DNA from 3 places in the Macrococcus psychrotolerans genome. Region 1 is predicted to be linked to each of the others. Evidence: riboswitches for the same ligand, from Rfam matches in the RefSeq annotation. Region 1 holds a riboswitch; each other region holds the start of a gene.
What was found. Region 1 has a riboswitch for S-adenosylmethionine ahead of QA539_RS07735 (hypothetical protein). Riboswitches for the same ligand answer to the same signal wherever they lie in the genome.
Positions count from the first base shown of each region.

Region 2: linked by a shared signal. The riboswitch ahead of QA539_RS01030 (aminotransferase class I/II-fold pyridoxal phosphate-dependent enzyme) and the one ahead of QA539_RS07735 (hypothetical protein) in region 1 are both predicted to bind S-adenosylmethionine.
Region 3: linked by a shared signal. The riboswitch ahead of QA539_RS01920 (amino acid permease) and the one ahead of QA539_RS07735 (hypothetical protein) in region 1 are both predicted to bind S-adenosylmethionine.

Region 1 is NZ_CP124591.1:1,514,885-1,519,179, forward strand. Features, by position in the region: gene QA539_RS07715 (thermonuclease family protein) at 1-194, opposite strand, end outside; gene QA539_RS07720 (hypothetical protein) at 319-519, shown strand; gene QA539_RS07725 (hypothetical protein) at 516-764, shown strand; gene QA539_RS07730 (hypothetical protein) at 888-1,418, opposite strand; SAM riboswitch class I at 1,517-1,618, shown strand; gene QA539_RS07735 (hypothetical protein) at 1,692-1,913, shown strand; gene QA539_RS07740 (zinc-dependent alcohol dehydrogenase) at 1,980-3,131, opposite strand; gene QA539_RS07745 (hypothetical protein) at 3,311-3,487, opposite strand; gene QA539_RS07750 (hypothetical protein) at 3,794-4,273, shown strand; gene QA539_RS07755 (helix-turn-helix domain-containing protein) at 4,283-4,295, shown strand, end outside.
Region 2 is NZ_CP124591.1:206,623-210,917, forward strand. Features, by position in the region: gene QA539_RS01025 (efflux RND transporter permease subunit) at 1-2,019, shown strand, start outside; SAM riboswitch class I at 2,084-2,184, shown strand; gene QA539_RS01030 (aminotransferase class I/II-fold pyridoxal phosphate-dependent enzyme) at 2,242-3,405, shown strand; gene QA539_RS01035 (hypothetical protein) at 3,440-3,757, opposite strand; gene QA539_RS01040 (MFS transporter) at 3,754-4,295, opposite strand, start outside.
Region 3 is NZ_CP124591.1:359,902-364,196, reverse strand. Features, by position in the region: gene isaB (immunodominant staphylococcal antigen IsaB family protein) at 1-221, opposite strand, end outside; gene mmuM (homocysteine S-methyltransferase) at 329-1,216, opposite strand; gene QA539_RS01920 (amino acid permease) at 1,200-2,540, opposite strand; SAM riboswitch class I at 2,595-2,693, opposite strand; gene manA (mannose-6-phosphate isomerase, class I) at 2,761-3,699, opposite strand; gene uhpT (hexose-6-phosphate:phosphate antiporter) at 3,881-4,295, shown strand, end outside.

The DNA of each region.
Region 1 (4,295 bases):
TCCTTCGATTCAGGTGTATCAATAAGCAACAAACGAAGTGTGATTGCTTTGTTACCTTGCTTAACGCGTACAGTATCACCATCAACTACTGATACAAACTTCACCGGAATTTTCTTTGAAATGGCGTGTGATTGAGTAGCTGGGTAAAAAGAAAACAATAATAATAAAATAGTAAAGATTTTAATACGCTTCATTTTTTCCTCCAGAATAATTTATTTTACTATTATTATAATCAACTTGTACGAAAAAGATAGACTATAATTTAATATTTTTTATTTTTTTGTTAAAATATAGAAAATAGTGTTAGGAGTCTTCATAATGGTGATTAAAGTCTTATTCTTATTCAACTTTATAATCATACCTATCGTTTGGGTCGCTGGCAGCTTGATATTTGCAGCGATAGGAAATAGAAGTTTATCAGAAGCATATGTCGATGGCCTCGGTGTATGTGCATTTTACTACTTCTTCTTAAGCGTGTTTGTATATATATTCTATATTAGAAAGAAGGTTCCGGAATGATTGAAGAGCAAAAGAAAAATAAAATTGAAATGGTACAAAATATATTCCTAGGGTTATTAGGACTTGGTTTAATAATTAAAATATTTATCCCTGTGTTTGAATATGTTATGGACATTGCAGCAGTTGGTTTAGTGACTACACTGCTTTATAAAGCAACGCTGGAAAAACATACAGGTAAAGCCTTTTTATATTCATTGCTGTTACTTTTAATATTTATATTAATATTTACACAACGTATGAATTAAAATAACCATCCCATAAATTATTTATGGGATGGTTATTTTTCACATATATCCACGCAATAATGCCAGACACGATATAGAGTACAATTATACTCTATGCGATTATAATTTTAATTGTCTTATTCGTTACTTACCATACCACTCTGCTTCCGATATCACTTCATTTATATCGAAGTCGTGTGCATATTCTCGTTCAAACTCACGCTTGATCCATTCAATGACTGATGTATCTTCAGAGATGATATCAATATAGAATGGACTGAGTCTAATGAAAGTCTGCTCGTTATACAAATAACTGATAAATGGATGGTTTTCTTTAACTTTCGTATATTTGATATAGTTTACCGCATCTGATTGACTCAGATGATTAATATTCGCCATCATCACTACTAGATCATAGTGATTCTGTTCTATCTTATATTCCTGATAATTTGAAATATTCAATACCGTCCATAATCTGAAATTACATTTATTGTAGGCACTTGATAAATATAATAAATTAACATCTCCACCAAAGATATGACCCACTAATCTTCGATATTTAAAATACGTTAAACGCGATTCGTAAAACCTCACGCGATGTTGATTCTTAAACTGCATGAATGGCGACAACTGTTTATTTAAAATATCATATCCAGCACTAATAATAGATGACATGGTGTCACTCCTTCCACTATAATCCATATTTTAATAATATATATAATTTTCAACTTTAGCAAAGTATGTTATAATAAATATACAAAAAAATAGCTCGTATCTTATTTAGAGTAGGTGGAGGGACTTGGCCCTATGAAACCTCAGCAGCAGGCTTATGCACTGTGCTAATTCCAACAAGATGTAATCTTGAAAGATAAGAAGTTCTTAACAAAGCTCTTCTTACTTTAAGATGAGCTTATTTTTATTGTAATCATTTTATAAGGAGTGTTTTGTATGAGAACAAGAGCAGATGTATTAGCAGAATTGTATGAGGTAAGAAAGAGAAAGCCGAATTCCTATGCTTCTAATATGCATAAGGTCGGCAAGATCAATGAGCTGGAACGTGAACTTAGAGAAATCGAAACAGAGCACCAGCTTCCTTCCGTCAGTAAAGAACGAGAGAAGAAAATAGAGTTTGTCGTAGAGGGCCTGAAGATTACGATAGAGCATATATAGAAAAAGGAAATCTCAGTGATTGATCATCACTGAGATTTCCTTCTATATTTAAACGCTTGCTATCATCTATTCAGGCTTAAGTATAACTTTGATATTGTTGTCTTTCTTCTTATCGAATACTTTATAAGCTTCATCAGCTTTTTCTAGTGGGAAAGTATGGGTGATGATCTCTGTAGGATCAAATACTTCGTCTTTAATCATCTGATAGAGTTTAGGCATTAAGTGAATTACAGGTGCTTGTCCACTTGTCACCCTAACGTTACGGTTAAAGATCAGATCAAGCGGGAAATTATCTGCAGGAGTACCGTAGATTCCCGTAAGCTGGATTGTACCAAATTTTCTTACAGATTCAGCAGCTGTAATGATCGGGCTAATTGTGCCACGTTGCTGAGAACGTCTTGATAACTTCGGTTCTGGACTTGATTGTTGCCCGTCCATACCTACACAGTCAATGACAACATCTGCGCCACCTTGTGTCTTTTCTTTAAGCAACTTTCCAATTTCTTTCTCTTCATCAAAGTTATACACTTCAGCACCGTTATACTTTTTCGCATGATCAAGACGGTGTTGTACATTATCGATTGCAATAACTCTTTCAGCACCTTTTAATTTTGCGAACTTCTGTGCCATTAATCCAATAGGACCACAACCTAACACAATTACAGTGTCTCCTGGTTTAACGCCTGCATGTTCTACACTCCAGTATGCAGTAGGTGCAACGTCTGATAAGAATAATACCTGCTCATCCTTTAAGTTATTATCTGGCACCTTAAATGAAGAGAAGTCAGCATGTGGTACTCTTAAATACTCTGCCTGTCCACCCCAATGATTGCCATGAAGGTTACCGAAACCAAATAATCCGCCGTTATCTAACTTCCAGTTAGCAGGCGTCTCATTAGAATTATCACATTGAGATTCCATGTCATGCTGACAGTAGAAACATTCACCACAGCCAATATTAAAAGGAATAACGACACGATCACCCTTCTTCAGGTTCTTTACATCCTTACCTACTTCTTCGACAATCCCCATAGGTTCATGTCCGATAACAAAACCAGGTTCCATGAATAAGTCACCTTGGTGATATAAATGTAAATCTGATCCACAAATACCTGAAGCTGTTATCTTAATAATCGCATCAGTGGATTCGATAATCTTAGCATCTTCGACTTCTTTCGTTACCATCTTCTTGTGTCCTTGATAAGTTACTGCTTTCATATATAGAAACCCCCATCTAGTACAAATTTTGAATCTGTTACTATATACCTCTTTTACATATTTCAAAACATGTATTTTATGAAAGTGTATGCCTAAGCAAGCATACAATAGAAGAGAGACGGTGGCGGAGTAAGTAAGAAAATTTAAAAGTAAGGATTACTGTTACTATCATAATATCTTTATTTCTTTAAATTCCTAGCATCATTAAAATCCGCTCCACCAAAGGCCGCTTTTTCATAAGTTTCGTCTTCTCTCCCCTTTAGACCCGGTGCATCAAAATCAGTATTACCCGTGCGGCCAGCAGGATTATGTTCACCATGGTGCTTTGGTGGCCAGTTATTATTTCTCTCGGTCATAATATTTTCTCCTTTGCATTTAAAATTTAAATTTCATATATTGTATTGAAAGTAAAAATTAAAACACAAATTGTAACTATCCTATATTTATTACATTAAAATAAATTTCATATTATACGATAATTTTCAATCTACAACAATGATTTATCAGCCATTTGTACAGTCCACCTAAATAGATAGTCCCATAAAAATATTCCCGCTTTCGATATCACATATATAATTTTTTATCGAAAAACAATAAATTTATTGTTTTTCGATAAATATAATGTTATATTTTTATTGATAAACGATAAAGGAGAGATTTTAATGAATAAAAGTATCACATCTTTAAAGTTCACAAAGTACTTTGTAATTTTAGCATTTATTGTCACACTACTTACTTCTATAGTGACGATTTCAGAATTCTTCTCAAATTCAATTAGTAATGATCTATGGCATTTTTCAAATCGAGGTTTATATTACTTTGGAATCTATATTATTCAATGCATAATTTTATTAATGATTTTAATATTCACTTTTCAACTTATGCAAAAAGTGGATATTGCAGATTATTTTAATACAATCAATCATGATAAATTAATGCTCATTGCGATATTAACGATTGGCTATGGAGGTCTTAACTTAGCTAAGAAATATCTTAATGCATCTGTAGAATATTCAACATTATTAAATACTACAGTAGAAACAAATCTGTTATTATTTATTTTAGGTATAGTAATTCTTTCTTCACTATTTATATACGAAGAATCAAAAAAAATTAAAGAAGAAAACGACTTAACAATATAGGTGTATACTATGATCAAAATAA
Region 2 (4,295 bases), 730 kb from region 1:
ATTCCGATGTCTATATTAATGGCAATGTTAATCCTTAAACAGATGGATATTTCACTTAATATTATGACACTTGGAGCGATGACAGTTGCAATTGGCCGTGTTATTGATGACTCTATCGTCGTTATCGAGAATATATTCCGACGTATGTCTGACCCTAAAGAGAAATTGAGTGGTTCTGAGTTAATTAGCAGCGCGACTAAAGAGATGTTTATACCGATTATGAGTTCGACGATGGTCACAATTGCAGTATTCTTACCACTTGGACTGGTGTCGGGTTCTATCGGTGAAATCTTTAGACCTTTTGCTTATACAGTCGTATTTGCATTGTTGGCCTCATTATTAATTGCAATTACGATTGTACCGATGCTTGGACATACATTCTTTAAGAATGGTATTAAAGGGCATCATGATGATGAAGCAAAGGTAGGGCGTATTGCAAGTTTCTATCATAAAGTATTAGAATGGTCTTTAAAACATAAGCTTATCGTCTCACTATTAAGTATCGGTCTCCTCCTTGGTAGCTTGTTCTTAACGCCATTTCTAGGGACGTCATTCATTTCAACAGGGGAAGATAAGTTTCTTGCATTAACTTACAAGCCTAAACCTGGTGAAACTGAAGAAGAGGTTGTAAAAAAAGGTGAGCAAGTTCAGAAAACTTTAGCTGAGAATAACGATGTAGTAAATATTCAGTACTCAGTTGGAGGAGAAAATCCATTTAACCCGGTTGCTACTAACGATATGGCAATGATGGTTGAATATAAGAAGGATACACCAAAGTGGGAAAGTGAAGCGGAACGTGTATTGAACAAAATCGCTTCTTTCAAACATGAAGGAACTTGGAAGAACCAGGATTTTGCAACGGGTGGTTCGACCAATACAGTAACGGTTACTGTTAACGGTCCATCGATGAATGAAATAAGACCGGTTACAGAGCAGCTTGAGAAAGAAATGAAAGACGTTAATACTGTTACGAATGTAAGTTCATCATTAACGGATAGTTATGATGCATATACATTAAAGGTAGATCATAACAAGTTATCTGAACGCGGACTAACTGCAGGTCAGATTGCAATGGCATTAAATCAACGTAGTGATAATAAAGTTGTCACTAAAATAGGTGATAATGGCAAGTCGACAGATGTTGTTCTGACAAAAGAAAAAGAATCAAAATGGACAAAAGATAAATTAGAGAATACAAAGATTACTTCACCACTCGGTAAAGAGATTAAGTTGAGCGATGTCGTAACGATTGAAGAAGGAAAGACGTCAGATACAATTAAACGTGAAGACGGTAATATATCGGCTACAGTAGAAGGTAAGATTAAAGGAAAAGATGTTAGCCAGGCTACACAAGATGTTGCAAAGAAAGTAAACGCATTAAAACACCCTTCAAATGTTGATGTACATATTGGAGGAACGAGTGAAGATATCGGCGAGAGCTTCTCTCAACTCGGACTTGCGATGCTTGCCGCTATCGGAATCGTTTACCTGATACTTGTACTGACATTTAAAGGAGGACTTGCGCCACTTGCCATATTATTCTCGTTACCGTTTACGATTATCGGGGTAATATTAGGACTTCTCGCGTTTGGGGAGACGCTTTCTGTACCATCGATGATTGGTATGCTCATGCTCATTGGTATCGTTGTTACGAATGCGATTGTGCTGATTGATCGCGTTATCAATAAAGAAGCAGAAGGATTATCAACACGTGATGCATTGCTTGAAGCAGCGATGACTCGTGTGCGTCCAATCTTGATGACTGCACTTGCTACAGTAGGCGCATTGTTACCATTACTGTTTGGAGGAGACGGCTCTGTGCTTATTTCTAAGGCACTTGCTGTAACAGTAATCGGTGGATTGACTTCTTCAACATTATTAACATTAATCGTTGTCCCTGTAGTGTATGAAATATTAATGAACTTGAAGCAGAGATTTACGAAAGATGAAAAAAAGATTAATCCATTTATACCAACGCATGATGCGTCAACACGTGTGCATATTAAAGATAATAGATAAAATATTCTGAATACAGTTGACGTATTGTTTGAACTATACTATAGTGATATCACCAATTAAATATTTCTTATCCAGAGAAGTGGAGGGAACTGGCCCTATGATACTTCAGCAACAGGCTTTAAGTACTGTGCTAAATCCAGCAAGCATATGCTTGGTAGATAAGTGCCACATCGGCGTCATTGCTACTGAAGCAATGACGCTTTTCTATTTTAAAAGGAGCGAATGTCTGTGAGTTCTAAATTATTAAGTTCAATACCTGAAAGTTATTTTGGTAAGACGATGGGTAGGAAGCTTGAAGTCGGGGATAAACCATTGATTAATACAGCAGTTGGTATCCCTGACCAACAAGTGGATCGTACGGTGCTGAAAGCTTTACAAGATGCCATTGTCAATCCTGATAACCATAGATACGGCGTATTCCGTGGCAAGGAGGCATTGAAGAAAGAGATTCAGAAGTTTTATAAAGATGTCTATGATGTTTCATTGGAGGATGATGAAATTTGTATTCTTTATGGTACGAAAAATGGTCTTGTTCATATCCCTACATGTGTCATTGAACCTGGTGAAGGTGTATTACTCCCTAATCCTGGATATACGGATTATCTTGCTGGTGTAAAGCTTGCTCGAGGATTACATTATGAATTGCCATTACACCCTGAAAATCATTACCTACCTGACTTTGATAATATAGATAAAGCGCAACTTAATAATACAAAGCTGATTTATCTTAACTATCCATCTAATCCAACTGGGGCAGTAGCGACTCAAGCATTCTTTGATGATACAATTATGCGTTTTAAAGATACTGAAACAAAGATCGTCCATGACTTTGCCTATGCTGCTTTTGGATTTAATGGTAAGAATCCAAGCATTCTTGCTTCACCTCATGCGAAAGAAGTTGCTGTAGAAATATATTCGTTATCTAAAGGCTTTAATATGTCCGGTGTACGTGTCGGATTTGCTGTAGGGAATAAAGAGATTGTGAGTGCTCTGAACTATTTTCAGGATCATACTCAAGTTGGTATGTGGGGCGTTGTACAAGACGCAGCGAAAGCAGCGCTCGAACTAGGAGAACCTTATCTAGAAAGTCAAAACAATATATTTAAAGCACGACGCGATAAAGTGACAGCGTATTTAAAACAACTTCAAATTCCATTTGAGCCGATGGACGGTGGTATATTTTTATGGGTACGAGTGCCAGACGGTTTTGAGGGGGAAGCGTATACAGATTATTTATTAAAGCAAGAATCAATATTAGTAACTCCAGGAATCCCGTTTGGATCACGCGGTAAGAATTACATTAGAATCTCACTTGCGATTGATGATCTGTTGATAGATGAACTGCTTGAGCGCTTAAAAAATACAAAAGAATTATATATAAAATAAGAACTTACAAAGCATTACTTTGTAAGTTCTTATTTTATAGGTATATCGCACAAAGTACGATAATCATTAGCGCCATAACGATAGAGAAGAGATTAAGAATTAGCTTTGCTTTCTGGTCATTAAACTTAAATTTATAGTTAGAAATCTCTATATTTAAAAATAAACAAAGTGCAAGTAATGTAATCCAGAACTTTATCGTTCCAAGATGCATCAGTGCAACGAAGATGAAGACAACGAACACAGCACCAAGTATGATTCTTAAAAAATCCAGCAGACGCATGTTAATCATATAGATGCTTGTATAACTTACGATCAGATACATCATCATAAGTAAAATAATTAATATAATCATACGACTCTTCCTTTCTTATAATAAATAAATAGTAGGATTAAACCAAGTACGGAAGTGAGTGCACCGAAATAAAATGGCATTTCTAAATTTCTGGAAAGCAGTGCAGTAAATAACAAAGGACCGAGAATACGACCTAAACTATCCATACTGTAACTGATAGAAGTAAGTTTTCCCATTTTATTATTCGAAGTTTCTTTCGTCAATTGACTCGTCAGTAATGTTCTTACAAGGGCATTACCAGACATAAGGAGCACAAGACAGAGTCCGGCATAAAATAAATTCATGGAAAAAGGCAGCATAATAAATGCAACAATTGTAATCAATTGTCCTGTTATGATCACTGGTTTTTCTTGACCGTGCTTCACTTTACGTAAGTACCCACCTTGTAATCCAGCATTAACAAGCCCGCCAATCATAAAGAGCATTCCCATTTGTGTTGCAGTAATATTAATCTTCTCTATTTCAAAGAGCTGAAATGAGCTCTCCATCCCACTCATCGTAAACGTCACAATAAATGTTGATAATAAGAGCATATAGA
Region 3 (4,295 bases), 880 kb from region 1:
ACTGATTCCATAGGTACCTTATTGACAACCGTCTTTCCATTAACAGTGACTTTACCCTTCTTCACCGCATTAATAAATGCCTTAGACTTTACAAATTGATAGTTATTACCACTATACCCATTGTACTTATAGTAGTATCCTGCAGCATTTGCCGGTGTTGAAATACTGATTATTGAAAGTACAGCAATCAGTGCAATAAATAAATTTCTCAAACGTTTCATGATATTCTCCTTATTTTGTATATTTTGTATTATTATATACAAAATAAGGTTATCAAGATACACTATTATTATTTCTTTATTATATTTAATTATTTGTATATTAACTTCTATTTTAAAGCAGTCCCGAGTTCCTTTATCTCCCCCGGCCCTACCTGACAGCATCCGCCGATAATCTTCACTCCTTTTTCTTTCCAGCGTGGTGCCGCTTCAACAAGCGATGCATCCTCCCGATCAATCCATACTTTGTGAACTGCATCATATTGACGTCCACTATTAGGGTAGAGTATTAACGACTTGTCACTTAGTGTGATCAACTTATCCACTGCTGCATCGATGACGTTCACGCTCGTACAGTTCACACCGAATGCTAATACATTTTCAATCTCATTCACTACTTCAATCACTGCTTCAAGTGGTGTGCCATCTGACAGATGATCATGATCTTTCAGTGTCACTGAAATCCATGTCTCAATATGTGGATAATCAAGCAGCAGTGTTCTCACTGCTTTAATTTCTTCTATGTTAGGGATGGTCTCAAACGCAAAGACACTTATACCTGTTTCGATTAGTATATCTAGTCGTTCTTTATGATACTGAATATAATCAGCTTCAGTTTCTTCATAGTCCCCTGTATACTCTGAGCCATTACCGAGCATCGCACCATACGGCCCAAGTGATCCTGCAACGATTGCTCGATTGCCTGCTGCGCGCGTTGCGAGTTCCACCGCTTTCGCTAAATATGTGCGTGCTGTTTCTCTATCAATGCCAATATTTAAGAATGATTGTACAGATGCCTGATACGTATTGGTCAGTATAATCTCTGCACCGCTATCTACGAATGCTTTATGGACCTTATACACCGCTTCCGGATGGGACTGGATTAAGTTCGATGACCATAGTTCGTGTTTCACATCGTATCCGAATTGTTCTACAGTCGTTCCAAAGCCTCCGTCTAATATTACGATGTCTTGCTGTAACTTATCTCGTAGCTGCATGAATATGTGCCCCTTTCTTCTTCAGGAAATAATGAATTAGTCCGACGATAATACAGAATGGTAATCCAATCAGTGTCGCAAGTCTTTGGTTCGGGTCAAAGAGTACGCCGATTGTAGAAATAAGACATAATGCAAATCCTGCTACCGGTAGGATATATGCTGTACGTTGTGTAACACCTTCTCTTCTTAATTGATTGAACCTCGCCACACAGATGCTCATCCATACAACGACTACGGCAAATCCTGCAACAGAGACCAGTACTAAATAGACAGTCGTCGGTGCAATCACACTTGATAACAGGCTGAGTAATGCTCCAGCTAAACTAATGATTGTCGCGTTAACCGGCATACCGTTCTTATTCAGCTTTCTTGCGATTGGTAATACATTATCTTGCTCTGATAGGCTCCATAACATTCTGCTGGATGCATAAAGTCCTGAATTTGCTGCTGACAGCAATGCCGTCAATATAACGAAGTTCATAATATCTCCGGCATAAGGAATTCCGACGCTATCCAATATCGAAACAAATGGACTTTCGAGTAAGCTCGCTTGATCCGTTGGTAAGAGTAAGACCATGATCACGATGGTCCCGATAAATAGTAACCCGAGTCTCCATACTGTCGAGCGAATGGTTTTCGGTATTACGTTCTCAGGATGCTTCGTCTCTCCCGCTGCTATCGCAATGAGCTCCGTCCCACTGAACGCATAGTTTACCGCAAGCATCGTAATAAAGATGCCGAATAATCCATTCGGTACATCAAATAGCTTCTCACTTGAAGTGACCGGCTTTAAGTCAGACGGTACGACATTGAATAATATTAATAAGCCAATAATAATAAACGCAATGATGGCAATTACTTTAATCAGTGATAGCCAGAACTCTGTTTCACCATACATCTTACTTGTCGTAAAGTTTATCCCGACAATCACGAGGATGAATACCAGACTGAACAACCATACCGGAAAATCCGGAAACCATTTCTGAAATAAGATACCACCCGCAGTTATTTCGGATCCCAGCGCAATCGTCCAGCATAGCCAGTAGCTCCAGGCAACGACATGCCCTATCGACTGATGAATATAAATATTCGCATACGTATGAAATCCTCCAACATCGGGGTGTGCTACTGCTAGAGCACCCATGCATTTCATCACGATATAAACAAGCAGTGCACCAATAACATAGCTCACCACTGTTCCGATAGGCCCTGCCTGCTGTAATGTGTACCCTGTACTTAAGAATAACCCTGTGCCGATGACACCTCCGAAACTCAGCATCATCACATGACGTGCTTCCATTCCTCTTCTGAAACCATTTGACATATCTATCCCTCCATAAAAAAAATACCCTTCTGAAAAAGAAGGGTATAAAGTCTACACTCATATTTCAGGAATCACCTGTTGGATTTAGCACCGTGCAAACGCCGGTTGCTGAGATTTCACAGGGCCAATTCCCTCCATCTCTCTGTATAAGTTATTTAGTTGATATTAATCATACATTAGTGTTTTCAAAAGGTCAACGCATTATTTATACGCCTAAATACTATACATAGCTCTCAATAATATCGAGTTTACCTTGGAGCTTAATTTCCTTATCTTCAGTCGTCAGAATAAAATGATCGCCTTTTCTGATTGTATAGACTTGTCCGTCAGCAGTTAGCGTTCCTTCACCTGATAGCACGCTCATCAATGTGTAGTCTTGTTGTTTCGTATATTCATAATGGTCTTCTATCAGTAGCTGTTTCACTGTAAAGAAACTGTTAGAGATATATGTTCTAATGACATTTCCCTGTACTTCAGTAACTTCCGCTTCTGTGCCTGAATTATCTTCATTAAAAGAAATTACATCAATACTTTGCTCAATATGCAGCTCGCGTTTATGACCGTCCTTATCCGTACGGTCATAATCATAGATGCGGTATGTTGTATCCGAATTCTGCTGTGTCTCTAATATACGGATGCCTTTACCGATTGCATGAACTGTTCCACTAGGCACATAGAAGAAGTCCCCTGGTTTGACTTTAATGGAATTAAAAAGTTGATTCCATTTGCCCTCATGTATCATATTCTCCAGCTCGGCTTTGTCTTTCGCATTATGCCCGTAGATGATTTCAGCGTCTTCATCGCAGTCGATGATATACCAGCATTCTGTCTTACCGAGTTCTCCGTTCTCATGTACTTGTGCATATGCATCATCTGGATGGACCTGCACTGATAATTCGTCATTCGCATCAAGAATCTTTGTAAGGAGTGGGAACTTATCTGTCGTTTGAACGCCAAATAGTCCTGTGTTTTCTTCCCACAACTCTTTTAATGTCTTGCCTTCATGTTCTCCGTTCACAATCATATTCGGACCATTCTCATGTGCTGAAATACCCCAGCACTCCCCTGTTTTATCATTCGGAATCTCATATCCAAATTCCTTCAAATGCCTGCCACCCCAGATGCGTTCTTTGAATACTGGTTGTATCATTAATGTCATTTCTCTCAACCTCTCCTATAAATTTAACTTCATTATAGGGAGGGCATCCTTTATATTTACAGGATTTTATGTCATCGAAGGCTCATTTCGTTCACTCCTTCAGACAAAATAATATTTTATCGTATATTAAACGTTTTCATAATTGATTACACTGAAGACAAATAAAAGGAGGCGCGTATTTATGAACTTTTTTGATATCCAGAAGATTCCTAATAAAGGGATCCCTATTCCTGTTCAGAGAAAGGAATGGCGTAAACAATTTTTAAAGGCTTTCTTCGTTGTATTCTTTGCTTACATGTCAATGTATTTAATCCGAAACAACTTCAAAGCTGCACAACCGATGTTAAAAGAAGAACTTGGTATCACAACTTTACAGCTCGGTTACATCGGTCTTGCATTCAGTATCACTTATGGCCTTGGTAAATCATTAATCGGTTACATGATCGATGGTAGAAATACGAAACGTATTATTTCGTTCTTACTGATTATGTCGTCTATCATTGTACTGATTATGGGATTCACGCTGAGTTACTTCGGTTCAGCGATCGGTTTCTTGATTGTGTTATGGGGATTAAACGGTATGTTCCAATCTGTCG